DNA from 4 places in the Colwellia sp. 5_MG-2023 genome. Region 2 is predicted to be linked to each of the others. Evidence: predicted binding sites of a transcription regulator. Region 2 holds the regulator's gene; each other region holds the start of a gene.

Region 1 (8,305 bases), on a different contig from region 2:
TAACAATAGTGCCTGTACGAGAATTAACGATAATTTTAGCGGCAGGTGATGCAGGTTCAAATTCTAAATTTTCTAATACCGACAAGAAACTAACTCTGTCAGCAATATCTCTTGGTGCTGTTACTTGTACCGACGTTGCATCAATTGCTTTTGCTGAGCCCGCAATAAGGTCATTAATAGTATCAGACAGTCGTTTGGCCGTGGTAAAGTCTGATTTATGTAAATTAAAAGTGATATGATCCCCCATTGAAAAAGGTGATTTAATTTCACGTTCAACTGTCGCGCCATTGGCTATACGCCCTACAGTTGGTGTATTTACTAATATTTTTGAACCATCAAGACCACCAGCACCTAAACCACTGACCACTAAACTGCCTTGTGCGACAGCGTAAGCATTACCATCAAGCCCCATCATCATGGTTTGTAATAATGTACCACCACGTAAACTTTCGGCACTCCCCATACTGGAAACAGTTACATCAATAGTTTGTCCTGCTTTGGCAAAAGCTGTTAATTCTGCATGAACAGCGACAGCAGCGACGTTTTTAATCTTTGGTTTAAGATCTTCAGGCATAGTAATTCCGAAATTACTTAACATTGTTTTGAAGCTTTGCTCGGTAAAAGGACTTTGCTCACCTGTCCCCGGTAACCCCACCACTAATCCATAACCAACAAGTTGATTAGATCGTACGCCTGCAACATCAGTTAAATCTTTAATACGCTGCGCATGACTGGAAAAGGCCATCAACATAATGATAATTGTAAATACTGCTTTCATAATATTACCTTTTTTAATTATAGGATTATCTACTGACAAATTTTTCATAACTCAGCAGGATAGTTCACACCTATAATGGCCACCATGAACTATTAAAGAATTTAGTTAACCAACCTTGCTCGTTGGCATCGGCAAAACTACCAGTACCAGCATATTGAATGCGAGCATTAGCAACTTTGGTTGATAAAATAGTGTTGTTTGAATTGATATCTTTAGGACGAATAACACCTGTTAACCTGATGTATTCATCGCCATTATTTAACGTAAGCCATTTTTCTCCACGTATCATTAAGTTACCGTTAGGAAGAACTTTTAAAACATGTACCGAAATATCACCACTTAAGCTATTACCCTGATCAGCTTTTGAATCGCCTTTAAAGTTAGAGTTTTGATTCAAGCCAAATTCTAATGTATTACCATTAAGTGTAAATGGATTGCCACCTAAGCCCATAACAGTATCAAGCTCACTGCTGTTTTCTTTTTTCAGCTCTGTTTTCGCATTTTTATTTGCTTGAGTACTTTCACTTAAGATCACCGAAATGATATCGCCAGTACGGTGTGCTTTAGAATCAGAATAAATATTGTTAACGTAATTTGCTTTAAATAACGAACCTGTCGGAATAATTGCTGCTTCTTCTTCCTCAGGTAAAATAGGCGCAAAATCAGGATCATTAGGTAAGACTTTACTTAATTCCACAGTGTTACTACAAGCACTTAACAGCGCTATTAACATCATTACAATTAAATTAAAGCTACATTTGTATAGTTTGTTTTTCATTATTGCCTCCTACCTTATTTCCTACCTGTTTAAACTAAAAATAAATTACAGTTGTTGGTTGATATAACTTAACATTTCATCAACAGCAGAAATTACTTTCGAATTCATTTCGTAAACACGTTGAGACTCGATTAAGTTCACCAGCTCTTCGGTAGTATTTACGTTAGAGGTTTCTAAAGCGCCTTGCACTAGCATACCGTAGCCCTCTAGACCTGGAATACCTTCTTGTGGAGCACCACTTACAGCGGTTTCAGTAAATAAGTTTTGTCCTATTGGCTCAAGCCCTGTTGGGTTAACAAAATTAACCGTGTTAATTTGTCCAATTACCGCAGGCTCTGCCTGGCCTTGTTGTGTTACTGACACTTCACCGTCTTGTGAGATGACAATACTGATTGCGTCCTCAGGGATAGTAATCTGTGGCTGTAACGCATAACCAGCGCCTGGCGTAACCATATTACCTTCTTCATCCATGGTAAATTGACCATTACGGCTGTAAGCAGATGAACCGTCAGGTAACAAAATTTCAAAGAAGCCTTCACCTTGAATCATAAGATCTAACGAATTATCTGTTGTTAGCATATCGCCTTGCGTATGGATTTTTTGCGTAGCAACAACTTTAGTACCTGCACCTAGCATTAAACCTGAAGGTGCTTCACTATCATTAGCCGTTCGTCCACCTGGTTGGTTTATGTTTTGGTAAAGCAAATCTTCAAATACTGCTCTGCTCTTTTTAAAACCAACAGTGCTGGCATTCGCTAAGTTATTAGAAATAACTGCGATATCTTTGGTTTGAGCGTCTAAACCTGTTTTACTTATCCATAATGCTGGGTTCATACATCACCTCTAAAAATTTTATTGCTTTCATGCATTTCTTTAAGACTAGAATGCACGTAATAATGAAGAACTGCTTGAATCAATTTCTTCTGCTGTTTTCATTAATTTTAAGTGCATTTCAAATTGTCTTTGTAATGCGATCATGTCTGTCATTTCAGACAAAGGATTAACATTACTTGACTCAAGAGCACCGCCTTGGACTTGTACATCGACACTAGCCAGTTCTGCTTGACCATCTTTACGTCTAAATAGGCCATCAGCGCCTTTTTCTAATAAACGAACATCAGGGTCAACTAATTTAATGCGGCCAATTTCTTCCTGTACACTACTTGGCGCCCCTTCAGGCTGAACCATAATAGTTCCATCAGATGAGATTTGAATATTGCTAACCGGTAAAGGAACAATAATAGGACCATTGTCTCCTAATACAACTTCACCACTGGTCGTTTCTAAGGTGCCATTTTCTGTTAAACGTAAATGTCCTTGCCTACTATAAGCTTCACTTTGTCCAAAAGGATCAACGGCACTATTCATTACTTGCGGCGTCTGTACAGCAAACCAACCGTCGCCTTTGATTGCGATATCAAGCGGGCGTCCAGTCGTTAATAAAGAGCCAGAGTCAAAATTTTGGCTTGCGCGTTCAGTCATGGCAAAAACACGTGTTGGTTGACCTTCACCAAACGCTTGCATGGTTCGCGCTTGTGCTAAATCAGCTTTAAAGCCTGTAGTTTTGGCATTTGCGAGGTTATTAGCGTTAATTGCTAGCGCCTGCATATTTTGTTTGGCACCGCTCATGGCGACATAAAGCATCTTATCCATAATGGTTTCCAGAAAATAAAAATTGTTACGTTAATAAATGCAAGGACAATGCCAAAGATGTATTAAGAAGTTTATGCTATGTTTTTCTGCACTTTGAAAAGAAATATATAGAGGAAATAGATAAGAGAATAAAAGAAAAAGCTGCTGCCCCCAATAACATAGTCATCGAGAGCTAGCAGCTTAAAGATAATTTTGTTCAATAATACAACAGTTAAAATAAAATCACTGCTTAACTATCTAATTTGTAAAATAGTATTATTTAAATCATTATCCACTTCTAACGAACGAGAGTTAGCTTGGAAGTTTCGTTGTGCTGAAATTAAATCAATCAACTCTGTGGTTAGATTGACATTTGACTGTTCTAAGGCTGATGAGTTAATTTCACCAAACGTACCCGAGCCCGCCTCACCCGCTATCGGGTCACCAGAAGTAATACTTTCTTTCCAAGATGTACCACCTATTTGAGTTAAGCCCTGTTCGTTAGCAAAACTCACTAATGCTATACGTGCTAAAGCCTCTGCCGTACCATTACTATAGGTAGCTTCTACTAAACCATCAGTACCTATCTCAATACCGGTTAATCGACCAACCGCTAAACCATCGTCTTCTAATCCATTAAGTGAAAATTCACCTGTCCATTGTGTTGGTTCTTCACCAGATACACCTAAATTAAAATCAATAATTATTTGTTGAAGAGGATCTGCGCCATTGTTTAATATAGCTCCACCTAATGCTGCCGTTTCAATCAAAGCAGGATCTTGACTTGTAAAACCACCACTAGAATTGAACACTAATTGTGCTCCATTAATACCAGCACCATTATTAACTGGCCCGCCTGGTATATCGACTAAGTCACCATCTACTGCTGTATACATATCCCAAGTATTATCCGCTGTTTTTGCGAAATAATACGTCACAATATGACTTTGACCTAGCGAATCAAAAATGTTGGATGCGGTTGACTCTGAAAATGTTGAACTATCATTTATATCAAAAGGAGCAGTAATAATCTCTGCGCTTGCAGGTAAGTTCATTTTGATGTCTACTTCACTGGTTGGGGTTGGCGCACCTGATGAAGTAGGTATTTGTAGTGGTGATGCAGTACTTAAGGCAACCGATGAAGACGAGCCGTCTGAGTTAACATCAAACGCTAACAAATATTCGCCAGCCGAGTTAACAACAAAGTTACTTTTATTTAATTTATATTCACCCGCTCGCGTATAAGATGTTTCTAAGCTACCAATATCAGGTACTGTTGCAAAGAAACCATTCCCCGTAATTGCTAAATCAAGCGAGTTAGTCGTAAAAGCGATACTACCTTGTGAGAATTGTTGAGCAACTTCAGATGTTAAGACACCATCACCCACTTTTGTTTTACTTGATGACAATAAAGATGTTGCATATACATCTACAAATTCAGCACGCGATTCTTTAAAGCCCGTGGTATTAACGTTAGCTATATTGTTAGACGTAACATCTAAATCTTTTTGTGCTGCGTTTAACCCACTTAATGCTATATTAAATGACATAATTTAATCCTCTTAAAAATTCATTGCTTTATTAGGCTACATTTCATTCTAATTCATTCTAATGCTAACCTGTAAAATTTATCTTTTTGTTGAGTTTTGCCCCAATCAATTAACCTTCTGCAACTTCAACTACATCTTCTAATTTCATCGCACTACCACCATTAAGATTAAGTACAATACCGTTTGAACCGGCAAGCGTAACACTATCTACCTTACGATAAGTCATTGCTTGCAATTCAGACGCTTGTCCATCAACAAGACCAACAACTCTAAAACGATAAGCCCCAGTAGTTGCGGCTTCCCCTTCAGACGTTTGGCCATCCCAAGTAAAGGCGGCACCACCTTCAGCCATATCGCCAACAGGTACCGTTTGAACAATTTCACCTGCAACGTTTTCAACGTAAATAGTGATATTACTTGCCGCCTCAGTAGTAACTATTTTCCCTTGAACTGAATCGCCTTCGCTCATGCCAAAAACATTATCTTCAACTAAAACACTTCGACCTACCAAAGATGAGGCTTGTAAGGCTTGACTTGAAGTCATCGAACTAGCAAAACCAGCAAAAGATTCATTCAACTGACTTACACCGTCTGTTGTAGAGAATGCGGTCATTTGAGAGATCATTTCATTGTTATCTGCAGGTTCGGTTGGATCTTGGTTTGCTAATTCTTGTGTTAACAACGCAAAAAAATCAGCCTGTGTGAGCATGCCATTGCCACCACTATCAGCAGTTTCATATTCTTCTTTTTGCCAATAAAGAGAGTCAAGGCCATTTGTACCACTAACAGTTTCCATTTCCTACTCCTTATGACTGACCAAGTTGCAGTGTTTTAGTTAACATGTTTTTTGCTGACTCTGCTAATTGCACATTAGTTTGATATGAACGAGACGCAGAAATCATATTGGTCATTTCTTCAATAACATTAACATTAGGTTTATAAATATAACCGTCTTTGTCTGACATAGGGTGTTCAGGTGCGTATTCAACATTTAGAGGTTTGTTACTTTCAACTATCCCTAATACTTGTACACCAACACTACTTTCTTGTCCCCCGGCAGCTTTTTGCATAGCAGCGGCAAAAACTGGATGCCTAGCACGATATGTTTCACTTACACTTGAACTAACACTGTCAGCATTAGCAATGTTACTTGCCGTGGTATTTAAACGCATTGACTGCGCACTCATACCACTACCTGTGATGTTAAATACGTTAAAAAGGCTCATTATTAAGCACCTCCTGAGATGACATTTTTCAGGGCTTTTATTTTTCCGTTAAGAAACTGAACCCCAGCTTGATACTCTAATGTGTTTTCTAGATACAAGTTTCGTTCCACTTGTACATCTACCGTGTTACCGTCTCCGGTATCGGGCTGATCTGGATTGCGAAAAGCAATGTTATTATTTATTTCAGTACGCACATCAAAGTGTTTAGCGTGAGTTTTACTCATGCCAATTTGTTGTTGACCAGCTTGTTGCATCGCTTTTTGAAAGTCCATGCCCTTTGCTTTATAACCAGGGGTATCAGCATTAGCAATATTGCTAGCGATCACTTCCGCTCGCTGAGATCGCAAAAGCATTCCCTTTGCGTGAAGTTCAAAACCTTTATCAAAGCTAATAGCCATAATAACTCACCATTAATTATATTTAACATTGAGTCATTCAATAATTATGCCAATAAAGATGATACAAATTAAAAAGAAAGTAAATTGCTGCCAACGACCTTACTAGTAGTAAATAAAAAAGTATTAAGCAATGAAAGTATGTTGCAGGGATAAATAAGGGGGGAGTATGTGGTTTGTAAAGTTAATATCCAGTGAAATAGCAGGTTGTAGATTAAGTAAATACTAAGTTGTGAAGTTTATCTAACTTCTATTTATTGTAAATTTCACAACTATAGTGGTTACAGCACATTAATAATAAAAGGAGATTATTCCCTTTTTATTTTTTTTGATAAATAATACCTGGGTTACAACGCAGCATCTCAAAATCAGCATTTAATCCAGAAAGTGATTCCGAAGCACCTAAAAACAAATACCCTCTTTCATTCAAAGTGCCATGAATTTGACTTATTATTTGAGTTTTGATTTCTGTTGAAAAATAAATCAGCACATTTCGACAGAAAACAACATCAAAACGTCCCATCAAACTATAGCTATTAAGTAAATTAAGCGGGCGAAAACTTACCATTTTTTTCACTTCATCTTTTACCTTCAGCATGCCATTATCACCATTTTCAAAAAACTGTCTTTTTCTTTCTTCAGACAAACCACGTGCTAACGCAAGTGAATCATAATGGCCATATTTGCAGTGTTCCAGCATAGTACTTGAAATATCAGTACCAATAATTTGTATACCTCTTGAGAAGCTGCCAGGATTACTTTTTTGATACTCTAAAATTGACATCGCAATAGAGTATGCTTCTTGCCCAGACGAACTCGCTGCTGACCAAATTTTGACAGGCGTTTTACGTTGAGCTAATTCGGGCAATATTTTACTTTTTAATAGCTTAAAAGGGTAATCATCACGAAACCATAGTGTTTCATTAGTCGTCATGGCATCGATCACTGCAGCTCGTAGTTGTCGCTCTACGGGTGACAACGTTCGAGTCACTAATTCTCCAAGCGAATTAACACCAAACTTGCTCATTAACGGAGCTAAGCGGCTTTTAACTAGATATTGCTTACTTTCACCTAGTACAATGCCACACTGTTGCTCTAAAAAAACTCTAAATTGATGATAACTTTTATCGTCAAGTTGTCTTACTGACACTAGTACTACTTCCTAATTTATTTTATATGGTGACTATTTTTATAATGGATGGTTTAGCCACTTTTTAACCGCTGTTGCTAGTTCATCTGGATGAAATTTAGCAATAAAATCATCAGCACCAACTTTTTGAACCATGGCATTGTTAAACACACCGCTCAGTGATGTATGCAAAATAATTGGCATTTTAGCCATACGTTCATTACCTTTCACTTCAGCGGTTAGTGTATAGCCATCCATTTCTGGCATTTCGATATCAGAAACCATTAAAGCTACTTTCTCAGTAATGCTATGCTCACACGTTTCAGCAATAGCAATGAGTTGCTCTAATGCCTCTTGCCCATTTTTTGCTAACGCCATTTTAATACCTAATGGCTCTAATGCTCTTTTTACTTGATTACGTGCCACGGTTGAATCATCCGCTATCATCACTATTCGTTCACCGAGATCTTCGCCCACACTTTTATCAACAACACCATCACTTAAATCAGTTGAAACAGGGCTAATTTCATTCAATATTTTTTCTACATCTAAAATAGAAACCATTTGATTGTCAATTTCAGTAACAGCAGTTAAATAGCTAGACTTCCCTGTTCCTTCAGGAGGTGGCATCATGTCTTTCCAGCTTAACGTAACAATCCGCTCAACACCTGCCACTAGAAAGCCTTGAATACTACGATTATATTCAGCAATAATAATAAAAGAATCTTCAGTTTGCGTTATCGCTGGCCCACCAATAGCTTTACTCATATCAATAACTGAAATAGTTTGTCCACGAATATGAGCAACCCCTTTAATA
Region 2 (8,305 bases):
AATACCACTTGGCCCCATAATGGCGGTAACTTTACCTGTAGGTATAGACAAACTTATATCATTATAAATAACCCGCTCACCTCGTTTAAAGGTTAGATTATGTATATCAACTAAATTCTCATGCTTATCGTTTTCGATCATATTATTAATTATGCCTTATTGATTAAAAACGATTTTACCTGACCACCTCAAATTCTTCACTAAAAATTCACAATTTAGTGAATAATAAGCATCATTAAGTGTTAGAAAATGTAAAAAGGGATGTTTTTAGCTTTTTATATCGCTTATTTTCTTTTAATCGAATTAATTCCTTTTTTTTTCTGCTACAAACAGCGACAATTTGCACCTCAAAACTGGAGTCATAAATGTTAGAACACGTTGGAATATTATTAATTGCCCTTACTGTACTCGTGTGGAGTGCGGATAAATTTGTTTTAGGTGCATCATCATTAGCAAGAAATATAGGCGTTTCACCAATGATCATTGGTTTAACGATAGTTGCCATGGGCTCATCAGCTCCCGAAATGATGGTAGCTGCGGCAGCATCTTTGCAAGGAAGCCCTGATACAGCCATTGGTAACGCGGTTGGTTCAAATATTACCAATATAGCACTAGTGTTAGGTCTTAGCGTCTTAATAAAACCCCTAATGGTATCCTCTTCAACCATTAAACAAGAATTGCCACTTTTATTGCTATTTTCTTTAGTAGCTTACTGGATGATTTCTGATAATTTCTTTAGTTTGACTGAAGGTATTATTTTAATGGTGAGTTTTTTCGGTTTTATATCAATTTTATTAATCAAGGCCATGCGACAACGAAAAGCCAACAAAATTGATGACCCTTTAATTATTGAAGCTGAACAAGATATACCAGAAGCAACAAGTACATCCAAATCTATTTTCTGGTTAATCGTTGGTATTGTTTTATTAGTATTAAGCGCTCACTTCCTTGTTGATTCTTCAATATTTATTGCAAAAGCCTATGGTATTAGTGATCTTGTTATTGGTTTAACTATTATTGCTATTGGCACAAGCTTGCCTGAATTAGCAGCAAGTATTGCGAGCATCTTAAAGAAAGAAGATGACTTAGCGATGGGGAATATTGTCGGCTCTAACCTCTTTAACATACTAGCAGTATTGCCTTTTGCAGGTATTATCGCACCAGGCCCAATAAATCCTGAAGCATCGATTCGCGACATTCCTATTATGCTCGCAATCACAGGGTTACTATTTTTACTGTGTTTTAGCCGTAAAGCGGGCTGCTTTAGACTTACCCGCATAAAAGGTGCATTATTATTAATGTGTTTTTGTGGTTATCAAGCATTACTTTATAGCCAAACAACCATTAACTAGCACAAAATATTAGTTTAAGCTGAGCCATGAAAAACTTTAAAAAACTTGCTAAAAATGTAATTAACATTGAACAACAAGCAATTAAAGAGTTATTGCAATATATTGACCATAACTTTGAATACGCCTGTCAATTAATGTTTAACTGCCAAGGCCGTGTTATTGTTATTGGTATGGGGAAGTCGGGACATATTGGCGGTAAAATAGCAGCCACATTAGCAAGTACGGGCACCCCTGCTTTTTTTGTTCACCCAAGTGAAGCCAGTCATGGTGATCTGGGTATGATCACCAAAGACGATGTTGTACTAACAATTTCTAATTCAGGTGAAACAGGCGAAGTTCTCGCGATTACGCCTGTGATAAAACGCATTGGGGCAACACTCATCGCTATGACGGGCAATATCAACTCTACATTAGCCAAATTAGCTGATACACATATTTGTATCAAGGTTTCGGCTGAAGCTTGCCCATTAGGATTAGCTCCAACGTCCAGTACTACTGCAACATTAGTAATGGGCGATGCTATTGCCGTTGCTCTACTTAATGCTCGTGGGTTTACCGCAGATGACTTTGCTTTATCTCACCCTGGTGGTAGTTTAGGTAAACGTTTATTACTTCGCTTGAGTGATATTATGCATCAAGGCGATCGTATTCCTATTATTTCAGAAGATGCATTGATAAAAGACGCATTAGTGGAAATGTCACTTAAAGGCTTAGGCATGACCGCCGTTGTTAATAAACATAAGCAACTTGTTGGTTTATTTACTGATGGTGATTTACGGAGAATTCTTGATTTACAAATTGATATTCATCGGGACAATATAACAACCGTTATGACTAAATTCCCAACTTTAGCACAAGCAGACATGTTAGCAGCGCAAGCGCTAAATATAATGGAAGATAAAAAAATCAATGGTTTGATTATCGTTGATGAAAAACAAATACCTATTGGTGCAATGAATATGCATGACTTACTAAGATCAGGAGTTCTTTAAATGGAAAATATCACTAATACTATTCAAAATTCTAATACACTTTATGGTGATGTATCACTAAACGTATTAGAACGAGCCAAAAAAATTAAATTACTTGTTTGTGATGTTGATGGTGTTTTTTCAGATGGTCGTATTTATTTAGGTAATGATGGCGAAGAACTTAAAGCATTCCATACTAAAGATGGCTTTGGAATAAAAGCACTTGGTAATAGTGGTGTAGAGGTTGCAATAATCACTGGTAGACGTTCAGCTATTGTAGCTAACCGGATGTCAGCTTTAAATGTTAAACACATTATACAAGGGCAAGAAGATAAATTGCCTGCACTGATGACTTTAATTCAAAAACTTAATTTAACCCCTGATGAAGTAGCTTACATAGGAGACGATATTCCAGACTTAGCATGTATTTTACACGTTGGTTTAGGTATTGCTGTGTCTGATGCACATCCAGCTGTATCAGCAAAAGCTAATTATACAAGCTTTATTAATGGTGGTTTCGGCGCAGTACGAGAAGTTTGCGACTTGATAATGCAATGTCAAGACACTATTGATAATGCTACAGGCGCGAGTGTATGACACGGATAAATTTTTTAGCCTTTTTAATCTTGCTATTGGCCGCTACGGTTTATGGAATAATCGAATGGCGACAGTCAAAAATAATACCAGGTGAAGTCATCGACAGTGAACTCACACCTGACTTTATAGCGGAAGCACTTAAAACTGATATTTACACCGATTCAGGCGTACTTTCACATGCTATTATTGCTAAGAGAATGGAGCATTATGCCAAACTTGAACTAACACACTTCGAGCTACCTAAGTACACATTGTATCCCCAAGCATCATCGAAAGATAATATTGACGGCTCCGATTTAGCAAATGAAAATAGCTCGAGTAACAAACTAACAAAAAATGCACCATGGAAGCTTAGCGCTAAAGAAGCAACGCTATATAAAAATAATAGGGTTATTTTAAATCATCGAGTACACTTAAGTGCAACTGATAAAAATAGTTTAATACAAGAAATTCATTGCAAATATTTAGAGCTTGATTTAAATACTAATATCATTAGCTCAGATCAAACGGTAATGGTGCAAGGAAAAGACTTCACTATGTATGGCTCAGGTTTAATAATTGACTTAAACACTAAACAGATGACATTAACCGAACATGTACGTACTATTTACAAAAAAAATAATGGTTACCCTCTAAATGACAATTAAAAAAATTAGCAAAGGTTTCTTATTAAGCTCATTACTGCTCTCGTTAGCACTTCCAGTATGCGCGGCTAAGAAAGATCTCACACAAGAAATCACGATAAAATCGAAACGTCAATCAGCTGATTTAAAAAATAAAATAGCGAGTTATTTAGATGACGTTAGTATAAACCAAGGCTCTATTTCGATTAGTGCTGATATTGTTCAAGTTTACAGTAAAGTTGATGATAAAACTCAACAAAAACAAGACACTTACCTTGCCAAAGGTGAACCTGCTGTTTTCAAACAACAATTAGAAGATGGTAGTTTAATCAGCTTGCAAGCTAATGAGATAACCTATCAACCAGATCAAAATATCATTACCATCTCAGGTAATGCGCAAGTACAACAAGCAGGTAGTAAAGTGACAGGAGAAATAATCACTTACAATACGCTAAATGAGAAATTGGAAGCTATCAGTAGTGATAATGATTCAGTAACCACTGTTTTGCAGCCAGCTCAAATAAAAGCTCAACAAGATAAGAAAAGTAATGACAGTAACAAGCAATAATAATAACGGCGAAGCTAATAATTCGACTTTGATAGCTAAAAACCTATCAAAAGCTTACAAAAGCAAAAAAGTTGTTAAAAACGTTAGTTTAGCGGTAAGCTCAGGACAAATTGTTGGCTTACTGGGGCCTAATGGAGCAGGAAAAACGACTTCTTTTTACATGATTGTTGGCTTAGTACCCAATGATAATGGCCAAATAATGCTGAATGACGAAGATGTAACACTATCGCCTATGCATGAACGCGCACGTCGAGGTATTGGGTATTTACCTCAAGAAGCCTCTATTTTTAGAAAACTAACCGTTACTGAAAATATTATGGCAATATTACAAATTCGAAAAGGCCTTAATGAAAATGAAAGGCAAACAAAATTAGAGCACCTCTTAGAAGAATTTAATATCAGCCATATTAAAGATAATTTAGGTATGAGTTTATCAGGAGGGGAAAGAAGACGCGTAGAAATAGCCCGTGCTTTAGCAGCAGATCCTGAATTTATATTACTTGATGAACCTTTTGCAGGTGTTGACCCTATTTCTGTCGGCGACATAAAAAAAATAATTATTCATCTTAAAAACCGTGGTCTTGGTATCTTAATAACTGACCACAATGTTCGTGAAACACTTGATGTATGTGAGCATGCTTACATTGTTAGTCACGGTGAAATAATAGCAGAAGGAGATTCTAATCAAATTCTTGCTAATCAAAAGGTAAGAGATGTATACCTAGGCGAGCAATTCACGCTATAGTTAACATATATAATAAATTCGTAGACTATACTTGCTCTAAGTTAGTAACTATAAACAATAATAACAGGAATTAAGACAACGTAGATGCGCCCAACTCTGCAACTCCGGATAGGACAACAACTAACCATGACGCCACAACTGCAACAAGCTATAAAGCTTTTGCAGTTATCGACGTTAGAGCTTCAACAAGAAATTCAAGAAGTACTTGAAAGTAATCCTCTGCTTGAAATTAATGATCAAGAAACCTCAGATAATAATTCAGAGGATAGTAGAGATAAACTTGAAGAAGCTTTTTCAGCCACCATCACAGAACGATCTACCAGTGATGGAAGTGAAGATTCATCAGCCTCTATTGATGAGATAAGTACAACAGAAGCAATGGAGAAAAATGACATACCAGAAGAGTTGAACATTGATACAACTTGGGAAGAAAGTTACAGTGCTGGTACGTCAAATACAGGGGCAATTAGTAGCCCAAGTGAAGATTACACCTATCAAGGTGAAACGATCGATTCAATACAAGATCACCTTTTATGGCAAATGGAATTAACGCCATTTTCAGAAACTGATCGCACGGTTGCTATCGCTATTATAGAGGCTGTTGATGAAGCAGGTTATCTTACGGTATCGAGTGAAGAAATATTAGAAAGTGTTGGTATAGAAGGACTGGAACTTGATGAAGTCGAAGCGGTATTAAAACGTATTAATGTCTTTGATCCTGTTGGTGTTGCAGCCCGTTCTATCGCTGATTGTTTAATTATTCAATTAAATCAGTTTGATCCTGAAACCCCTTACTTAAAAGAAAGTAAATTAATTATCGGCGAGCATATCGACTTACTCGGTAATCGTGACTATCGACAATTAATGCGTAAAACTCGCCTCAAAGAAGAACAGTTACGTGAAGTAATGCGTTTGATACAGAGCTTAAATCCTCGTCCTGGTGATGCAGTAGTGAAAAGCGATGATCAATATGTTATTCCTGATGTTTCCGTAGAAAAGAAAAATGGTCGTTGGGTTGTCGAATTAAACCCTGATACTGCTCCTAAGCTATCAGTAAATCAACAATATGCTGCCATGACAAAAACAACAAAATCTTCTAGTAATGACGGACAGTTTATTCGAACAAACTTACAAGAAGCTAAATGGTTTATTAAAAGTTTAGAGTCACGTAATGATACTTTACTTAAAGTATCTAACTGCATTGTACAACGTCAACAAGGCTTTTTAGAACATGGCGCTGAAGCGATGCGACCTATGGTATTAAATGATATTGCTGAAGCCGTGGATATGCATGAGTCAACTATATCTCGCGTAACTACGCAAAAATATATGCACACGCCTAGAGGTATTTTTGAATTAAAATACTTTTTTTCAAGTCATGTTAGTACCGAAAATGGAGGTGAATGTTCATCAACTGCCATACGTTCATTAATTAAAAAACTCATTTTAGCAGAAACACCCGCTAAACCGCTCAGTGATAGCAAAATGGCAGACTTACTAGCACAACAAGGAATTAATGTTGCTAGACGTACTATAGCTAAGTATCGTGAATCCTTATCTATACCACCGTCCAACCAACGTAAGAGTTTATTATAGCCTGTGACTTTATTTTCTGAATTAACTAGAGAAGGAACATACTTATGCAAATTAACCTTACCGGTCACCATGTAGAAGTAACGTCATCATTACGCGATTGTGTTGAAACAAAATTAGCTAAATTAGAGCGACATTTTGATCATATCAATAATGTTCATGTAGTCTTGACTGTTGAAAAGTTAGAACAGATAGCTGAAGCAACTATACATTTAAAAGGCAGTGAAATTCATGCTTCAGCAGTAAGTGCTGATATGTATACCTCGATAGATACTTTGGTGGATAAACTAGATCGCCAAGTACTCAAATACAAAGGCAAAATAACACAACATTAGTTTTATCCATTATAATTATGACACTACAAAATATATTAACACTGAACTGCACACGTTGTGCAGTTCCAGTTCAAAGCAAAAAGCGTTTACTTGAACTAATTTGCCAACTTGCCGCCAATGAACTAATTGACTCTAACCCAACAGATCTATTAGATAGCTTAATGAATAGAGAGAAAATGGGGAGTACTGGTATCGGCAACGGTATCGCTATCCCTCACGGCAGACTAAACAATACAGACAAAGCTATTGCCGTGTTTTTAACTACTGAAAACGCAATTGACTTCGACGCAATTGATAATAGACCTGTTGATATATTTATTTGCCTATTTGTACCTGAAGACAATACGCAAGCGCATTTAGAAACGTTGCAAAGTATTGCCAAACTATTTAGTGATCGCAAAACAGCTAAAAAAGTTCGTAAATGCACTAGCCAACAAGAGATGTTTGATCTTATTCAACAAACCGCTTAATCAATAAGTTGAAATATATTTCTACACAATAAAACCTAATGCATAGCTAATTCATGCGGAACTTAAAAATATGAAACTTATCATTGTTAGTGGCCGCTCTGGCTCAGGGAAATCAGTTGCATTAAGAGTATTAGAAGATTTAGGATATTATTGTGTTGATAATATTCCTGTTAATTTACTACCTGCATTAACCCATACCGTGATTAATGATTATGACAATGTTGCAGTAAGCCTAGATGTTCGTAACTTACCTAACAATCCTAAGGATATTGTAGAGATCATTGAATATTTACCTGATGCAGTTGATGTAACGACATTATTTTTAGATGCAGATGACAATGACCTTATTCGTCGTTTTAGTGAAACAAGGCGCTTACATCCTCTAATTAAAGAGAATATTGCGCTAGACCAAGCGATATCACTCGAAAAGAAACTATTAGCACCTATTTCTACCAATGCCGACTTATATATCAATACCAGCCAGCTAACTCCGCACCAATTAGCTGACTTGGTACGAGAAAGAATTCTTGGAAAGAAAACCGGTAAAATGGTTTTAGTCTTCGAGTCTTTTGGCTTTAAACACGGTATTCCTGCTGATGCTGATTATGTATTCGATGCACGCTTTCTTCCTAATCCTCATTGGGAAACTGAACTAAAACCTTTTACAGGTTTAGAGCAACCAGTAAAAGACTTCCTTTCTAGTCAGCCAATTGTGACAAAGTTTATTTGGCAAATTAATAGTTTTATGATGACTTGGTTACCCCATCTAGAACGCAATAACCGTAGTTATGTTACTATTGCAATTGGTTGTACGGGTGGGAAACACCGCTCTGTTTATATTGCTGATTTATTAGCAAAGAACTTTAGTAAAGAACAACAACATGTTCAAACTCATCATCGAGACATTAAGAAAATTAAAGAGTAAAACTCATTATGTCTATTCAAAAGCATAACAAGAACCATGATGATATCATCGTCAGTAAAGAATTAACTATAATTAACAAACTTGGCTTACATGCCCGAGCTGCAAGTAAATTAGCCTTACTTTGTC
Region 3 (8,305 bases), on a different contig from region 2:
TTATCTATTAACGTAGATGTATAAATTCCCGCAGCACTAAACCAGATAACAAGATATAAATATCCTGTTAACGGTGTTAACCAAAACTGTCGCACTTCAATATCATGGTAACGTAAAACGCCATAATCTGTTTCGGGGGCAACGAAAAAAGAAATAATCACTGAGAAAAAAAAAGCAAGCCAACTACAAGCCGTTAATGTTCTTGCTAATGAGTACCAAAAGTCAGCCGACTTTCTACGTTCTTTTATTGGTCGTCTTTGCTCTATTTTCATCATGTTTCTACTTTTTTAGCCAATATTATTATTTTTTTGAAATATAGTTTATTAATTTAGTAAGTTTTACTTGTTAAACATAATAGTCACGGTAACATAACCACCTTAAAAAATTCAGTACATTTGATACAATATAAGAGGTCATTACATGTCAGTTATAGCAATTACTGATGTATTAGCAGGCAAATATCCTGTTAATGAAACTATCACCGTACATGGTTGGATTAGAACTCGCCGTGATTCAAAAGCAGGTATTTCTTTTTTAGCAGTTCATGACGGATCATGCTTTGATGCAATTCAAGCTATCGTACCGAGTGATCTTAATAATTATCAAGATGATGTTCTTAAGCTAACTACGGGCTGTGCTGTTAAAGTTACGGGTATATTAGTTGAATCACCGGGTAAAGGTCAATCTTTTGAAGTTCAAGCAACAGCAGTGGAAGTACTAGGATTTGTTGAAGATCCTGATACTTATCCAATGGCTGCTAAACGCCATAGTATTGAATTTTTACGTGAACAAGCGCATCTACGCCCACGTACAAATATTGGTGGTGCTGTAACACGTGTTCGTAACTGTTTAGCCCAAGCTATCCATAGATTTTTACACAGTAAAGGTTACTTTTGGATCAGTACACCACTTATTACCGGTAGTGATTGTGAAGGCGCCGGCGAGATGTTCCGTGTTAGTACTTTAGATATGGAAAACTTACCACGCAATGACGCTGGTACAGTAGATTACAATAAAGACTTTTTTGGTAAAGAAACCTTTTTAACCGTTTCTGGCCAATTAAACGTTGAAACTTATTGTAACGCGTTATCAAAAGTGTATACATTTGGCCCAACATTTAGAGCAGAAAACTCTAACACTTCTCGTCACTTAGCCGAGTTTTGGATGGTAGAACCTGAAATCGCATTTGCTAATTTATCAGATGCTGCCGATTTAGCAGAAGAAATGCTTAAATACGTATTAAAAGCTGTGTTAGATGAACGTGCTGATGATATGGCCTTCTTCCAACAACGTGTAGATAAAACAGTTATTGAAAGATTAACCTCTGTTATCGAAACAGATTTTGTTCGTTTAGATTATACCGATGCTATTACTATTTTAGAAAACTGTGGTAAAACATTTGAAAATCCTGTTTCTTGGGGTGTAGATTTAAACTCAGAGCATGAACGTTTCTTAGCTGAAGAACACTTTAATGGCCCTGTTGTTTTACAAAACTACCCGAAAGATATTAAGTCTTTCTATATGCGATTAAATGATGACGGAAAAACTGTTGCCGCGATGGACATTTTAGCACCTGGCATTGGTGAAATTATTGGTGGTAGCCAACGTGAAGAACGTCTTGATGTCTTAGATAGTCGTTTAGAAGAAATGGGCTTAGATACTGCTGATTATAGTTGGTATCGTGATCTTCGTCGTTACGGCACTGTACCACATTCAGGTTTCGGCTTAGGTTTTGAACGTTTAGTTGCTTATGCTACTGGTATGCAAAACGTACGTGACGTTATTCCGTTCCCAAGAACACCGAATAACGCTTCGTTCTAGTAGCTATTAATAATGTAGGTTGGAATTTATTCCGACTATTTATGTCGATATCTTGTTAAACAAGAATCATGTCGTATTAAAGTACAACCTACATTTATTTCCAATAAGTTACTTTTTCTTCAAAACTCTTACTGGCTTTCAGTCCTTGTTCTTTACAAGGTGTTCCAATATATAAAAAACCTATAATTTCATCTTCTTTATTAACACCTAAGCCCTGTTTTACTTGTTCATTAGAGGCTAGTTCACCTGTACGCCATATTGCCCCAAATCCTAAAGTATAAGCTGCCATTTGCATTGCATGAGCACAGCAGCCAGCAGTTATTAGTTGCTCCTTAGTCGGTACTTTTTCATGTTGAGTAAACTCTGAGCTAATGACAATTACCATTGGCGCTCGAAATGGCATTTTTGCAATTTTTTCAAGGTTAGCCGTTTGTTGATCACTGCTAGCAACAAATAAATCGCTTAAACGCTGTAATCCGTCATCGGTTATTACCGTAAAGTGCCAAGGTTTCAAACAAGCATGATCAGGAACACGCATACCTGCGGCTAAAATTTGTTCTAATGCTTGCTTATCTGGTGCAGGTGAAGTAACTAAAGGGTTAGACTGACGCTGTAACAGTAATTCAATGCCTTTCATAAATAAAATATATAAGTTGGTAAACGATAGTTAAGTGTATAACGACCATTTCTTTTACGCACGACTTTATTCAATAAAATAAATCATTTACTCTTTGTATTATTGCTTGACTTAACACGTAAGCAACAGCACTATAATTTACCTATTAAGTTTAAGCCATTTGACATTTCATAGGTTACTTAATACGGAATCTTATTTAAAGCGCTTTGTAATAGTAAGGTTCTAAATGACATGTTTAATACATGATGACGGTTTAATACCTAATAAATATATTTTAAAAATTAAATAAGTAATTACCATAATGAACGTTTTTCATACAAAGCAAGCCTTGGTGCTCAATCAAAACTTAATTTTGTTAACGCGATGTTGGCAAAGTCAGGTTATTCGACTGTGGCCAAATTATGCGGAGCGTTCAAGTTAATAATAGATAGTTTAGTTAACCATAATATTCAAGCCGCAGAAATCCTCTTTTGCGGCTTTTTTATATTCCAACTTTTATTGTGATAAATAAAACATTCCGTAAAAGACACTGTAATCAACAAGAAATAATAAAAAGGAGCGTCAAATGCAAGTGTCTATTGCCTATATGGTAGTTTTGTTAATCTGGTCTACTACCCCCTTAGCTATCGTTTGGAGTAGTGAATCAATCAATCCTACTATGGCTGTTCTTTTACGCATGCTGATCGCAGTAGTGTTAGGTGGCCTTATTATAGTTACCAGGAAAATAGCATTTCCTTGGCACCCAAAAGCGGTACGTTTATATGCTTTTTCTGCGTTAGGAATATTTGGTGGTATGTCATTCTCTTATCTTGCGGCGGGGTATTTATCTTCAGGAGTTTTATCATTAGTTTTTGGTTTAGCCCCAGCTTTCTCAGCTATCCTAGCACGAAGGATACTTGCAGAGCCTAAAATATCAGTGTTAAGAAAGTTATCTATGGCACTTTCTTTTGCTGGGTTAGGTTTAGTCTGCGCCAATAATTTATCATTAAGTTCTGACAGTATTTATGGTTTTATATTTGTTTTAATCGCCGTATTTTTATTTAGTTTAAGCAGTGTATTAGTTAAAAGTGTGTCATTAGCTATTCACCCTATGGCAACAACCGTTGGCGCACTGGCTTTATCTATGCCTTTATTTATTATCAATTGGCTTTTTTTGGATGGTAGTCTTGATACCGACCAATGGGAGCCAAGATCAATATGGGCAACATTATATCTAGGTATATTCGGTTCATTAATTGGCTTTGTCGCTTATTTTTTTGTATTGCAAAGATTAACAGCAAGTACCGTTGCCTTAATTACATTAATTACACCTGTTATCGCCTTAAGTTTAGGCGCAGTACTAAATAATGAAGTGATTCATAGCCAATTAATTGTTGGTGCACTATTAGTAATATCTGGATTGGCTATGTATCACTGGGGGGAGATTTTTGTTGTTAAATATCAACAAAAAAAAATTATACTTAGAAATAATGTAATGGATAAAGAGTAAACAACAATCATCAATAAGCAGCTGATTTATTTTGTTATTTTCCTTAACTACTATTTTGCTCAGTTGGCAAAGGAGCGTTAATATCAATTCCTGACAAATAGGTTATTCTAGAATGATCTGAACATTCATCTATATTGGTATCATCGCGCTCAAACCAGTTAAATTGATTTATTACCGGTATATTAGCTTCAATAGGTTTGTTAGAGCGAAAAAGTTTAGGTAACTTAATATTTGAAAAGTTCATAATGGCAATGTCCTGTCCTTGTTACTTGATAAAGCCGCGCCAACTTAGGCGCGGTTAAACTGTTTAAAAATGTTTAGTTACTTGCTACTAACTCTTTTAAAACAAGTTTATTAACAACATTGGTAACATCATTTGTATTCATTGCGATGGCAACAGCTAGATCACGCTCTGATTCCGATGCTACATTACCTTCCAGCGTAACAACGCCCTTATCAACTTCTACTTCGATGTCTAATCCACTGATCTGTGATTCAAACAACAACCTTGTTTTAACCACTGTTTCCACTTTAGAGTCCTTGAGATTTTGCATTATCTCAACATCTTTTCCTTGTGTATTATTATCATCAATAACCGATAACATATTATTAACTTTGGTGACACCTTCAAGAGAAGCTACCAGCTCTTCTGCTAAAGCTTTGTCGACAGAGTTTTTCACTTTACCTGTTAGAATAACGGTACCGTTTTTAACGTCGGTATTAATATCGAAAGAATTTAAATTGCCGTTAAATAGCAGTGTAGATTCAGCTTTTCCATCTATCCATGCATCTTTAGCATTATCTTTCCAAGTGTTTTCTGCACTAACATTTAAAGAAGCTGTACTAATAGCAGTCGCGATAATAATTGAAAGAGTTGTATTTTTCATATTTGTTCTCCTGTTAAAAGTTCATTAGTACTATTGCGAGTTTGATGCCAAACTTTAACGCATTGAAATATAATGAATAAATATAAACACTCAACAAAATCATCAAGCAAACAGTGTAACTATTACTGATACATTGGTAATAGTTACACTGTTGGAATTTTTAATCATAGAGTAGATAGGTCCGGCAGAAATATTACACTAAATGATAATAATGCTTGTATTTAATAGTGAAAACACTTGAAATACGTAAACATAAACAATAAAGCTCTGAAATTAAAAGAGTAAGACAAATATAATGAGCTTATACTAGTCTTAAATAAAGTTAAGGAGTTAATGTGTTAAAAGTATTATTGGTAGATGATGATACCGAGTTTACTGAAATTGCCTGTCAAATAATTGAGTTTTTAGGCCATGATATTAGTATCGCTAGTTGTCTGGAAGAAGCCTATGAATGGCTAGAAAACAATACGTTTGATCACATTCTTTTAGATTTTATGCTGCCAGATGGTAGTGGCTTACACCTAATAGATCACATTAAAAAATCAAACGATACCCCTTATATTACTCTAATTACTGGGCACCCTTTAGTTAAAGGCTTACTAGCTGGCTTATGCGGACCTAAAGTTAACTATATTGCTAAACCCATACAACGTGAAGACCTAGAGCAAGCCTTAACACGCCAGTCAAAGCAAACTAGCGAAACAAAGCATAACAGCACACTAGCTAAAAAACATTTTGATTGCCTTATTGGTGAATCGGCCGTGATGCAAGAAATGTATACTATGATATCTCGTATTGCGCTAACCAAAGCAAATGTGATGTTATTAGGTGAAAGTGGCGTAGGTAAAGAGTTAGTGGCGCAAGCTATTCATAGCGCAAGTAATTTAACAACAAAAAACGATGCTGAATTGGTTGCAACTAACTGTGGCGCATTAGCAAAAGACTTAATCGCTAGTGAACTATTTGGGCATGAAAAAGGCGCATTTACTGGCGCAATTACCAAAAAAGATGGCGTATTTTTACGTGCCGGTAATGGTACATTATTTTTAGATGAAATAACGGAAATGCCCATTGATATGCAACCAAACTTATTACGCGTACTCGAAAGTAATAAAATAACCCCTTTAGGTGGAACAAAAGAGATTGAAGTAAACTGCCGAGTTATTTCTGCCACTAACCGCTCTATTGAAGAAATAGCACAAAATAAAGTGTTAAGAGAAGATATTTATTTCAGACTGGCTGTTTTTCCTATTAACATTCCACCGCTAAGAAAACGAAAAGAAGATATTCCGTTATTGGCCAGAGTGTTTCTAGAAGAATTAAACGAAGAATATAACCGTAGCTATGAATGGAGTGCCGAACAAATTCAACGATTAACTGACTACGACTGGCCAGGAAATATTAGGGAAATGCGACACGCGATTCATCGTGCTTTTATTATGTCTGATCCCGACAGTAACAGTTTAGCTTTACCAAAAGACTTTCGTTCGCCCTTCTCGTCTATCACAGAAAAACAACATAATTTAAGTGCAGGTCGAACTATTGAAGATGTAGAGCGAGAGTTAATTAAAGTAACGCTTGATGATGTTGATGGTAATAAATCACTTGCTGCAAAAATGCTAGGCATTAGCACGAAAACTTTATATAACCGTTTACATGCCTACGGAGAATTTGAAGAATAATATTAATTGAACTAAAGATAGCTTGGAGGAACCAGCAATGAAAGATGATGGAAGTAATATACAATCAGCGCAACCTGATTTAAATCAACTCGTTCATGACGCCCGAGGTCCATTAAATAGAATCTCTATGCAGGCAGAGCTTATTAAATTAGTACTTGAAAATGACATGCCACCTGAAAAAGCAATAGAGGCCGCAAACAAAATTCTTGTTTCATGCCAAGACTGTAGTCATACACTTGAGCAACTATTAGAAACAGCTAAAAGCTAAGGCAAGTTATTTATAATGTTCTACATTGAAAGATTATTAGCAAACAAAAAAGTCTCATGGAGTATAGTATTCTCTATTGTCAGTATCGTTATTGTGATCAATGTAATGCTATCAATAAAAACCATTGATGACTTATCAGTAGCGCAAAAAAGTATGGCTAATACTGGTGAAATAATTCTTAGTTTAGATAAACTTCATAACTTAGTGCTCTCTGCCGAAACAGGCCAACGTGGATATTTACTTACCGAAAACGAAGATTTTTTACAACCATACCAAAACGCCATTGATCACGTACTAAAACAAATAAAATTGGTTCAATCATTAAAGTCCGACATTGGTATACAAGCCAATAAAATTACTGAGTTAACTAACTTAGTTGAAATGAAAATGATAGAGCTAAGTGCAACGGTTGATCTAGCATTAGACGACAAAGAAAAACGTGCCGTCTCTATTGTGATGACTGGCCGTGGTAAAGACTTATACAAGAAAATGGAAAAACTGTTTAATGAGGTAAAATCTCGGGAAATATTATACCGAAATAGTTTATATAAAAAATTAGAAACCATTAAAACAGAAGCAAAATTTACTTTTAATGTGTCCGCAATTACCAGTTTTTTATTGCTGTTAGGGCTTGGTGCATTAGTACGACTCAATAATAGAAATGAGTTACGACATCGCCAGTCTTTAGAGGCTAAAAATGAAGAGTTAACTGAAAAAGTTAAACTACGCACCAAAGAGTTAACCATCTATTCTGAAGAGCTAGCACGTAGTAACCGTGAATTAGAAGACTTCGCTTTTGTTGCTTCACATGATCTTCAAGAGCCTTTGCGTAAAATTAGAGCATTTGGTGATAGGCTATCCTCTAATTATAACGAAGTAATAGATGAAAGAGGGTTAGACTTTATTGAACGTATGCGAAATGCTGCTGAACGTATGTCAAATTTAATCAGCGATTTATTAGAATATTCGCGCATTAATACCCGCGGTAAAGCCTTTGCAGCAGTACCACTGACACAAATTATCACTGACGTTATTGACGACTTAGAAGTATCTATTGAAGAAAGCTCAGCAATTATTGAGTATCAAGACTTACCTGAAATTAATGGTGATATATCACAGCTAAACCAGCTCTTTTTAAACTTACTCAGTAATGCGATAAAGTTTAGACAAGAAAACAAGATACCAAAAATTAATATCAGCCATAGCCATGAGTCAGTATTTGATTCAATTCTAAATGCTGACATTCTTTGGAATATTATTACTGTACGCGATAATGGTATTGGCTTTGACCAAGAGTTTGAAGATAAAATATTTGTTCCCTTTCAACGCCTTCATGCAAGATCAGCTTACAAGGGAACAGGTATAGGTTTAGCTGTTTGTCGACGTATTGTTGAGCGCCATGGTGGTACAATTGATGTAAGAAGTGAGATAGGAAAAGGTACTTGTTTTACTATCCGTATTCCACAAAATTATATTGCTCCTAATAACTTAAATGTGATCAATGAACTGTAATCAAATAAG
Region 4 (8,305 bases), on a different contig from region 2:
AAGTACAACCTGCCGCACTTCAAGAATTAAATGAGATTATGGAAAAACAATTTGCTGGCCAAGCAGGTGCTCAAGCAGCCAAAATGGGTGGTTTGAAAGCTGCAGCAGATATCATGAATTATCTTGATACTAACGTTGAAGGTACACTGATGGACTCGATGCGAGAAAACGACGAAGAAATGAGTCAACAAATTCAAGATTTAATGTTCATTTTTGAAAACTTAGCAGATGTTGATGATAGAGGCATGCAGGCAATTTTACGAGAAGTTGAACAAGACGCGCTAATGAAAGCTATTAAAGGTGCAGATGAAGCTCTCAGAGAAAAATTCCTTAGTAATATGTCGAAACGTGCTGCTGAAATGCTAGTAGATGATCTTGACGCAATGGGGCCTGTACGTATTAGTGAAGTAGAAGTTGCACAAAAAGAAATTCTTGCCGTTGCTCGTCGATTATCTGACGCAGGTGAAATTATGCTTGGTGGTGGCGGTGGCGATGAGTTCTTATAATTGTCATTGATGATAGTAAAATACTTATTTGCTGTTTGGGCTTTATACTTATTTGATTTATTAAGTATTCGTTTAACAAGTTACCAACCCGTTTTGAGAAAAATATGAATAAAACATCACCCCGCATTATAAAAGCAAAAGAATCAGAAGAATTAGATGTTTGGTCTTATCCAAATGTGCAAGCAGAAGTGGTTGAAAACCAAGAAAGTCATACGAATGCTTTAGGAAAAAAGAGCACATGGCGCTTTGAACCGCCAGAAGAAGAAATTGAAGAGCCTGAGCCGCTTACCGCAGAAGAAATTGAAGAAATAAGACAAGCAGCACATGATGAAGGCTTTAGTCAAGGCAAGGAAGAAGGGTTTGGCAAAGGTTATGAAGAAGGCAAAGCACAAGGCATTGAAGAAGGTACTATTCAAGGTATTGAAGTAGGTACAGAGCAAGGTTTAGCTCAAGGTAAAGAAACGATTGACACGTTAAGTGACAATTGGAAAAGTTTAATTGAACAGTTAGACAAGCCCTTAGCGAGTGTTGAAAAAAATATAGAAGAACAACTGCTAAATTTAGTTGTGCAATTAACAGAAGCTGTTGTTTTACAAGAAGCTAAAACCAATCCCGATATTTTGATGGCTGCTATCAATGCCGGTATCAAATCATTACCTAGTAATGAATCTACAACGCAAATATATTTAAACCCTGAAGATATTAAACGCGTAGAACAGCAGTTTGGTGCATCTCACATTCAAGAAAGTGGATGGAAATTGCTGCCGGCACCACAATTAAGTGTCGGAAGCTGCCAAATAGAAAATAGCACTTCTAACATTGATTTACAGATGAAGTCTCGTTTAAAGCAAGTATTGGAATCTTTCTTGCAGGATGCTTTACATCAATAATTTTTTGACTAGTTAGGCGTAAGTAAATTTACGCTTTTATCTCATGTTGAAGGGTAAATAATGGTCGATAGCCAACGTATTAGTGATAGATTAAAAAACAGTCAAAAATTTATACACCCATTTAAAGAGCCTGTTGCTGGTCGCCTAGTACGTGTTGTGGGTTTAACCTTAGAGGCTGTTGGTGTAAAAGCGCATATAGGTAGCCAATGTTTAGTTGAAACCGCTCATGGTGATTTATTAGCCGAAGTTGTTGGTTTTGCACAAGAGATAACTTACCTTATGCCGGAAGAGAGCCTGCGTGGTGTGTTACCCGGTGCTAGGGTACTTCCAATATCAGCTAAAATGCACCTTCCTTTGTCAATGAATTTACTTGGGCGAGTAATTAACGGCATAGGAAAGCCGCTTGATGGGAAAGGACCTATTACAAATGATGATGACTATAAATTAAATACTAGCCCTATTAATCCTTTATCACGTCGAGCCATTACTGAACCACTTGATGTTGGTGTACGCTCAATTAATAGCTTTATTACCGTTGGTAAAGGCCAGCGTATGGGGTTATTTGCAGGCTCAGGTGTTGGTAAAAGTGTACTCATGGGTATGATGACACGAGGAACAACAGCTGACGTTATTGTCGTTGGCTTAGTTGGAGAGCGTGGGCGAGAAGTAAAAGAGTTTATTGAAGAGATCTTAGGTGAAGAAGGGCGCGCTCGCTCTGTTGTGGTCGCTGCACCGGCAGATAACTCTCCTTTAATGCGGTTAAAGGGTTGTGAAACCGCAGTACAGATAAGTGAATATTTTCGCGATCAAGGATTAGATGTTTTACTACTTTTAGATTCATTAACTCGATACGCGCAAGCACAACGAGAAATAGCGTTAGCAGTGGGAGAGCCTCCTGCAACAAAAGGTTATCCACCGTCAGTTTTTTCTAAATTACCACAACTTGTTGAACGAGCTGGTAATGGTGGGGAAGGGCAAGGATCAATTACTGCTTTTTATACCGTATTAACAGAAGGTGATGATCTGCAAGATCCTATCGCTGATGCCTCTCGTGCTATTTTAGATGGCCATATTGTCTTATCGCGAGAACTTGCAGATGCAGGACATTATCCAGCTATTGATATTGAAGGGTCAATTTCTCGTGTAATGCCAATGGTCACTAATGTTGAACATCAACAACTAGCCCGTCAGCTGAAACAGATTTATTCTGTTTATCAACAAAACAAAGATTTAATTGCTATCGGTGCTTACACTAAAGGAAATGATCCTCGGATTGATCAAGCGATAAATGTTCAGCCAGTTATTAACTTTTTTTTACAACAACAGATTCAAGAAGTAATACCTTTTGAACAAAGTGTACAGCAATTACAAGAAATAATAGCTGCTGCTACGGCTAATGCGAAGCGTTAATTAAAAGAATTAATTGAGCGCGTTAAGTCTTAGCATTAAATGTTCAAGACTAATAAGTTAAGTATCTTCAACATGCTAACCGTTTAAGGAATACATATTATGGCGGCAAATAATAACAAGCAGTTACTCACGCTATTAAAGTTTGAGCAAAGTAAGGAAGAGAAGGCGGAGAATGCACTGCGCAATGCTGAAAATGATTATCAGCAAAATTTAACTCGCTTACAAAGTGTGTCTGATTATCGATTAGAATATATGTCGCGTTTAAGTGAACGAACAGCGCTTGGCTTGGATAGCGCTACTTATAATCACTATCATGCTTTCATTAATAAGCTCGATAATGCAGCAGAACAAGTTAAAATTGCGATGAATCAAGCTAAAGCGTTAGTTGAACAAAGTAAAGAGTTGTGGATCAAACAAAGACAAAAAGTACAGGCTGTCGAAATGCTTACTGATAAGCGTAATGCAGCGTTAATGAAGATTGAAAGCAAGAAAGAACAAAGTATGTTTGATGAAATATCTACCCAACAATTTTTACGTCGAAAATCGAATTATTAATCGAGTTGGACATACTTATTAGACTCGATAAAACGTGTACCTTAAATTGCAATTTATACGCTAATTTTGACCTAGGAGTTTAATCCTAAATAACAAACGGTAGTAAGTTTGCGTAAGTGAATATTCAAGCGATAAAACTAGCGTCATCACTACTAAAATTATTTGTACACTATATTCACTCGTTATAGGCATTTTAAAGCTAACTGGAATGATTATTGCTTATCTAAAGCTGTTAAGGAGTTTTTTCTTAATTTATAGTTTGGTTAAAGTGTCGTTATACTTTAGTTATATCAATTTTAGCAATTGGGGCTATTATGCAACAACTCAATGTTTTATCCATGAAAGTATCACAAGGTATCGAAAATAAAGACGATGCAGGTGCTTTAAATTCCGCTTCACCAAAGGATAAATTTTCCCAGCATATAGACATACAGCTCTCTAAAAATAAGCAACATACTAAGTCTGAAAATAATCCCCCTAATGATAGAATCGTCTCTAATGAAAAAGCTTCTTCGAAAACGAGTAAGCCAGCTATTGAGCAAAAAAATATAAGTAGGGATGATAAAATCCAAGATAGATCCGAATATCATCAGGCTGTAGTTGATAACGCTGATCCGGCAACAAATATGCAAGAAGTTGCCGCTCTTGGCAATCAAGATGAACCTGATACAAGTATAGTAAATGCTGATGATAAAAAAATTGTTGATGAATCAGAATTACTTATGACTTTTTTAACAAAGGTTGATCAAACGCTAGTGACTGAGGCTTCTTCCGATAAAGCAGTGCCTTCAATAGTGGATGCTTCAGCAGTGAATGTTAATGAAATGCCTGACGAGAAAACAACAAAACTTAATACTGAAACATCTTTAAAAAACAAAGGTTTATCGACTGGGTTGTCAAGTGTTGCTAAGGCTGTTTCCTCAACCACAGAGGTGAGAACGGATGCTATTCAAGGACCAGATAAGTTAATTAATTCATTAATTTCTGAAGATAAAAACCCAGAAATTGGTAAAGGGAGTAACATTAACGAAAATATTATGGCTAATCAGGCGAGTAGTACACTATTAATTGATGGTGAAAGTCCAACTGATGAAACGTTGGCTACAGAAAAATTAGTGAATAGTGCTCAAGATAAAGTGAGTAAGGGGAGTGCTAATAACCTAGAAACTGATTTAACTAAATTAGCTGAAAAAAATGTTATGGCTAATAATAAAATAGCAGAACAAGTGGAAATAAATCCTCAGGATGAAAATACCTCTCCTCAGAAGTTTGTAGATACAGCTATAGCAAGCCAAAGTACAATACCAGTAGGCACTGAAGTAAAAAGCGATAATTTACAGCAAAACCTTATGACGGCTAGCAAAGAAGTTAACCCGAATAATATCAGTGGATCGGTAAGAGAGGTGTTAGGAACTTCAATTGGAGCTGATGATGGTAGCGACAGTGAAGTAAAATCAACAATTAATGAAAAGCTAATGAAAACTGATAATGGGGTTAGCGTTTTAAAAAATGAGTTAACCACAGCTGAAGTTGATACTGTTGTTGAAAGTAGTAAAACTCAAAGTGGCATAGTAAAAAATAATGATAATTTAACTTCACAGGTTATCAATAAAAATGCAGTGCCTACTAATTTAGGACAAGCTTCAGTTGCGTCTAGCATGGAAGAAGCTAGTACGTTTGAGCCTGAAGAAGTCTTGAATGAACAGTCAATTGATAAACTTATTGGGCAAAATAAAATAGTAGATGCTGATGGTAATAAGAGCGTAAATAATAAGGCTAGTACTACAGCAGATATTATTGAACCGAATAATCGTAGTAATTTTATTGGTGAGGCGAGTAAGACAACACAAGATGCTTACGATAGAGTAGAGCAACAATCATCTGATGCATTGGCATTAACAGCCAATGGCGAAGTAGTACAAAGTCAAAAAACTAACATCCAATTACATCAGGAAACTATTTCAATTTTTAGACGAGATTTTGCCGACGCAGTAAAAGATAAAGTGATGTTAGTTATTTCACAAAAATTACAGCAATTTGATATTACACTCGACCCGCCTGAATTAGGTAACGTGCAAGTAAGAGTTAACTTGCAAGGTGAACAAGCAACTGTTAATTTTGTTGTTCAAAATCAACAGGCTAAAGAAGCTTTTGAGCAAAACATGCATAAGTTAAGAGATCTATTAGCTGAACAAGGTGTTGATGTTGGAGATGCGAATGTTGAGCAACAGTCTCAGCAATCAGATGCTGAAGCAAGTAGTGGAGGTAACCACAGTCAATTCTCACAAAACACGGCAGATGCTAGTGATGTGGTAGAACATAGTTTATCAGCTAGAATATCGGATACCTCAACTAAAGTTATCGATTATTATGCATAAAAAAAATATATGAATAAAATTGCAGATAAATTAGGCTAAATATCACTAAGTTGATGAAAACACATTGGCTAGAGTGCTATTCAAGGATATAGTTTACTAATGTTTACTAATAAATAGCTAAAGGTAAGTTATGGCTGACGAAAAAGGTAAAAAAAACGAACTAGAATTAGATGGCGGCGGCAAAAAGAAAAAAATGATCATTATTATTGCGATCATAGCCGTAGTATTAATCGCTGGTGGCGGCTATTACTTTTTTATGGGGAACAATGGAGGCGATACATCAGAGCAAGCTAAATCTAGCCAAGGCTCCTCTAATGAAGCTAATGCTGATGAAAATGCACCTGCTCAAGTTGGTTCAGCACTTTATGTTCCTATGCCAAGACCATTTCGCTTTAATATTCCAGGTGCTACTCGTGATCGTTTTATTGAAATACGTGTACAATTGTTGGTTCGAGGTGCTGATAATGAAGAGAATGCTAAAATGCATATACCTTTAATTGAAAGTACTTTATTAAATATTTTTTCACAAGCCAATGCTGACGATTTAGCAACTAGTGTAGGTAAGGAAGTATTGAAAGATCAATCACTTTCTGCAGTACAACTAGTAATGAAAGATCTTAAAGGAAATGAGACGGTTGAAAAAGTTCTGTTTACCGGCTTTATAATGCAATAATTTTTTGAAAAAGCAGCGAATAATTGGCTGCTAGTTTACAATGACAGTGACCGTTGATAGTGTTCATATGAATGTATATTAACTAGGTTAAATGAAGCCAATATGGGCGAAAAGAGTATGACGCGTGAGTGATTTATTATCCCAAGACGAAATTGATGCGCTTTTACATGGTGTTGATGATGTTGAAGAAGAACAAATAGTTGAAGATTCCCCAACTCGAGAGGATGGCAGTTCTGACTATGATTTTTCTTCGCAAGATCGCATTGTTCGTGGTCGTATGCCGACGTTGGAAATGGTGAACGAACGGTTTGCTCGTCATATGCGTATTAGCTTATTTAATATGATGCGTAGAACCGCTGAAGTATCGATAAACGGCATTCAAATGATAAAGTTTGGTGAATATATACATACTTTATTTGTGCCTACAAGTTTAAACATGGTACGTTTTCGTCCCTTAAAAGGCACTGGCCTTATTACCATGGAAGCACGCTTAGTTTTCATTTTAGTTGACAACTTTTTTGGCGGAGATGGTCGCTATCACGCGAAAATTGAAGGTCGAGAATTTACTCCGACCGAGCGTCGTATTATTCAAATGTTATTAAAATTAATTTTTGAAGATTATAAAGAATCTTGGTCGCCTGTGATGGATGTTTCTTTTGAGTATTTAGACTCAGAAGTGAACCCATCAATGGCAAACATTGCAAGCCCAACAGAAGTGGTTGTTATCAGCTCTTTCCATATTGAGCTTGATGGTGGAGGAGGGGATTTTCATATTGCTCTGCCTTACGCAATGCTTGAGCCTATTCGAGAATTACTTGATGCGGGTGTGCAAAGTGATAAAGAAGATACAGATATGCGCTGGTCTAAGGCATTGCGTGATGAAATTATGGATGTGCCTGTTGCACTAAATACTAAATTTTTAGAAGTAGACATACCATTAAATCAGTTAATGGAGCTACAAGCAGGCGATATTATTCCGATAGAAATGCCTGAATATATTACGGTCTTAATTGAAGACTTACCTACCTTTAGAGCTAAGCTAGGCCGTAGTCGTGAAAATATAGCGTTAAAAATAGAAGAAAAAATTAAACGTCCTGAATCTGTTAAATCGGAATTAACTATTTTGACTAAAGGCGGCAAGCGCCTTGACAGCGACGCAGAACTGGAACTTTTAGAAGATGATTTGTAATACTTATCGGGTATAGAACATTAATTGTAAAGAATTGACATTGAGGCAAGCGGTATGAGCGATGATAATGAAGAAGATTTAAGTATGTGGGATGAGGCATTAGATGAGCAAGCTGAAGCGTCTGCAGAAAAAGCTAATCAAGCAAAAAAAGTTGAATTAGAAGAATTGACCGAAGACGAAAGACCAATCACAGGTGAAGAAAAACGTAAGCTGGATACTATTTTAGATATTCCAGTGACTATCTCTATGGAAGTTGGTCGAAGTAATCTTAGTATTCGAAATTTATTACAGCTTAATCAAGGCTCTGTGGTTGAGCTAGATCGCGTAGCTGGTGAAGCACTTGATGTTTTGGTTAATGGTACCCTGATAGCTCATGGTGAAGTTGTGGTGGTTAATGATAAATTTGGTATTCGTTTAACGGATGTAATTAGTCAGATAGAACGAATTAAGAAGTTAAAATAATGGTTAAAATAATCGTTTTATTTTTTTGTGCTTTGGTTGTGTTTACTCCGGTATCTTTTGCACAAGAAGTGACTGATAATAAAGTTTTTAATAAGACATCGAACAGTGAGGAAACTTCTCAGGTTGATCTTGAAGTGGGTAAAAAGAGTGAGATTGAAAATGCTGAAAACGTAGATTCAGCGAATGTAAACGAAACGGCCGTTACAGAAAAAGCGCCAGAAGTCGGTAAACATGTTAATTCA

What was found. Region 2 encodes sigma-54, which starts transcription at its own class of promoters, with help from an activator protein. Its sites were predicted from a motif close to GTTGGCACGNNNNTNGNNT; they were not measured.
Region 1: Q4496_RS08205 (flagellar basal body rod protein FlgF) is a predicted target of sigma-54. The motif match lies at 3,247-3,265, and genes of this name have one in related genera.
Region 3: Q4496_RS12200 (BON domain-containing protein) is a predicted target of sigma-54. The motif match lies at 4,868-4,886, and genes of this name have one in related genera.
Region 4: Q4496_RS08085 (flagellar hook-length control protein FliK) is a predicted target of sigma-54. The motif match lies at 3,564-3,582, and genes of this name have one in related genera.

Annotation. Positions count from the first base shown of each region.
Region 1 covers NZ_JAUOPW010000008.1:86,416-94,720, forward strand. The annotation lists gene Q4496_RS08190 (flagellar basal body P-ring protein FlgI) at 1-778, opposite strand, end outside; gene flgH (flagellar basal body L-ring protein FlgH) at 849-1,556, opposite strand; gene flgG (flagellar basal-body rod protein FlgG) at 1,602-2,390, opposite strand; gene Q4496_RS08205 (flagellar basal body rod protein FlgF) at 2,436-3,209, opposite strand; gene flgE (flagellar hook protein FlgE) at 3,443-4,738, opposite strand; gene Q4496_RS08215 (flagellar hook assembly protein FlgD) at 4,848-5,534, opposite strand; gene flgC (flagellar basal body rod protein FlgC) at 5,545-5,964, opposite strand; gene flgB (flagellar basal body rod protein FlgB) at 5,967-6,362, opposite strand; gene Q4496_RS08230 (protein-glutamate O-methyltransferase CheR) at 6,679-7,509, opposite strand; gene Q4496_RS08235 (chemotaxis protein) at 7,549-8,305, opposite strand, start outside.
Region 2 covers NZ_JAUOPW010000004.1:25,873-34,177, reverse strand. The annotation lists gene mlaF (phospholipid ABC transporter ATP-binding protein MlaF) at 1-141, opposite strand, end outside; gene Q4496_RS04785 (calcium/sodium antiporter) at 366-1,352, shown strand; gene Q4496_RS04780 (KpsF/GutQ family sugar-phosphate isomerase) at 1,379-2,344, shown strand; gene kdsC (3-deoxy-manno-octulosonate-8-phosphatase KdsC) at 2,345-2,920, shown strand; gene lptC (LPS export ABC transporter periplasmic protein LptC) at 2,917-3,567, shown strand; gene lptA (lipopolysaccharide transport periplasmic protein LptA) at 3,557-4,111, shown strand; gene lptB (LPS export ABC transporter ATP-binding protein) at 4,092-4,856, shown strand; gene Q4496_RS04755 (RNA polymerase factor sigma-54) at 4,941-6,452, shown strand; gene hpf (ribosome hibernation promoting factor) at 6,497-6,784, shown strand; gene ptsN (PTS IIA-like nitrogen regulatory protein PtsN) at 6,802-7,254, shown strand; gene rapZ (RNase adapter RapZ) at 7,325-8,179, shown strand; gene Q4496_RS04735 (HPr family phosphocarrier protein) at 8,188-8,305, shown strand, end outside.
Region 3 covers NZ_JAUOPW010000017.1:66,851-75,155, forward strand. The annotation lists gene Q4496_RS12175 (hypothetical protein) at 1-275, opposite strand, end outside; gene asnS (asparagine--tRNA ligase) at 421-1,821, shown strand; gene Q4496_RS12185 (NAD(P)H nitroreductase) at 1,916-2,458, opposite strand; gene Q4496_RS12190 (DMT family transporter) at 3,024-3,947, shown strand; gene Q4496_RS12195 (hypothetical protein) at 3,991-4,191, opposite strand; gene Q4496_RS12200 (BON domain-containing protein) at 4,265-4,834, opposite strand; gene Q4496_RS12205 (sigma-54 dependent transcriptional regulator) at 5,170-6,516, shown strand; gene Q4496_RS12210 (histidine kinase) at 6,554-6,784, shown strand; gene Q4496_RS12215 (ATP-binding protein) at 6,800-8,296, shown strand.
Region 4 covers NZ_JAUOPW010000008.1:56,360-64,664, reverse strand. The annotation lists gene fliG (flagellar motor switch protein FliG) at 1-506, shown strand, start outside; gene fliH (flagellar assembly protein FliH) at 611-1,396, shown strand; gene fliI (flagellar protein export ATPase FliI) at 1,457-2,806, shown strand; gene fliJ (flagellar export protein FliJ) at 2,906-3,361, shown strand; gene Q4496_RS08085 (flagellar hook-length control protein FliK) at 3,676-5,739, shown strand; gene fliL (flagellar basal body-associated protein FliL) at 5,870-6,412, shown strand; gene fliM (flagellar motor switch protein FliM) at 6,537-7,601, shown strand; gene fliN (flagellar motor switch protein FliN) at 7,656-8,063, shown strand; gene fliO (flagellar biosynthetic protein FliO) at 8,063-8,305, shown strand, end outside.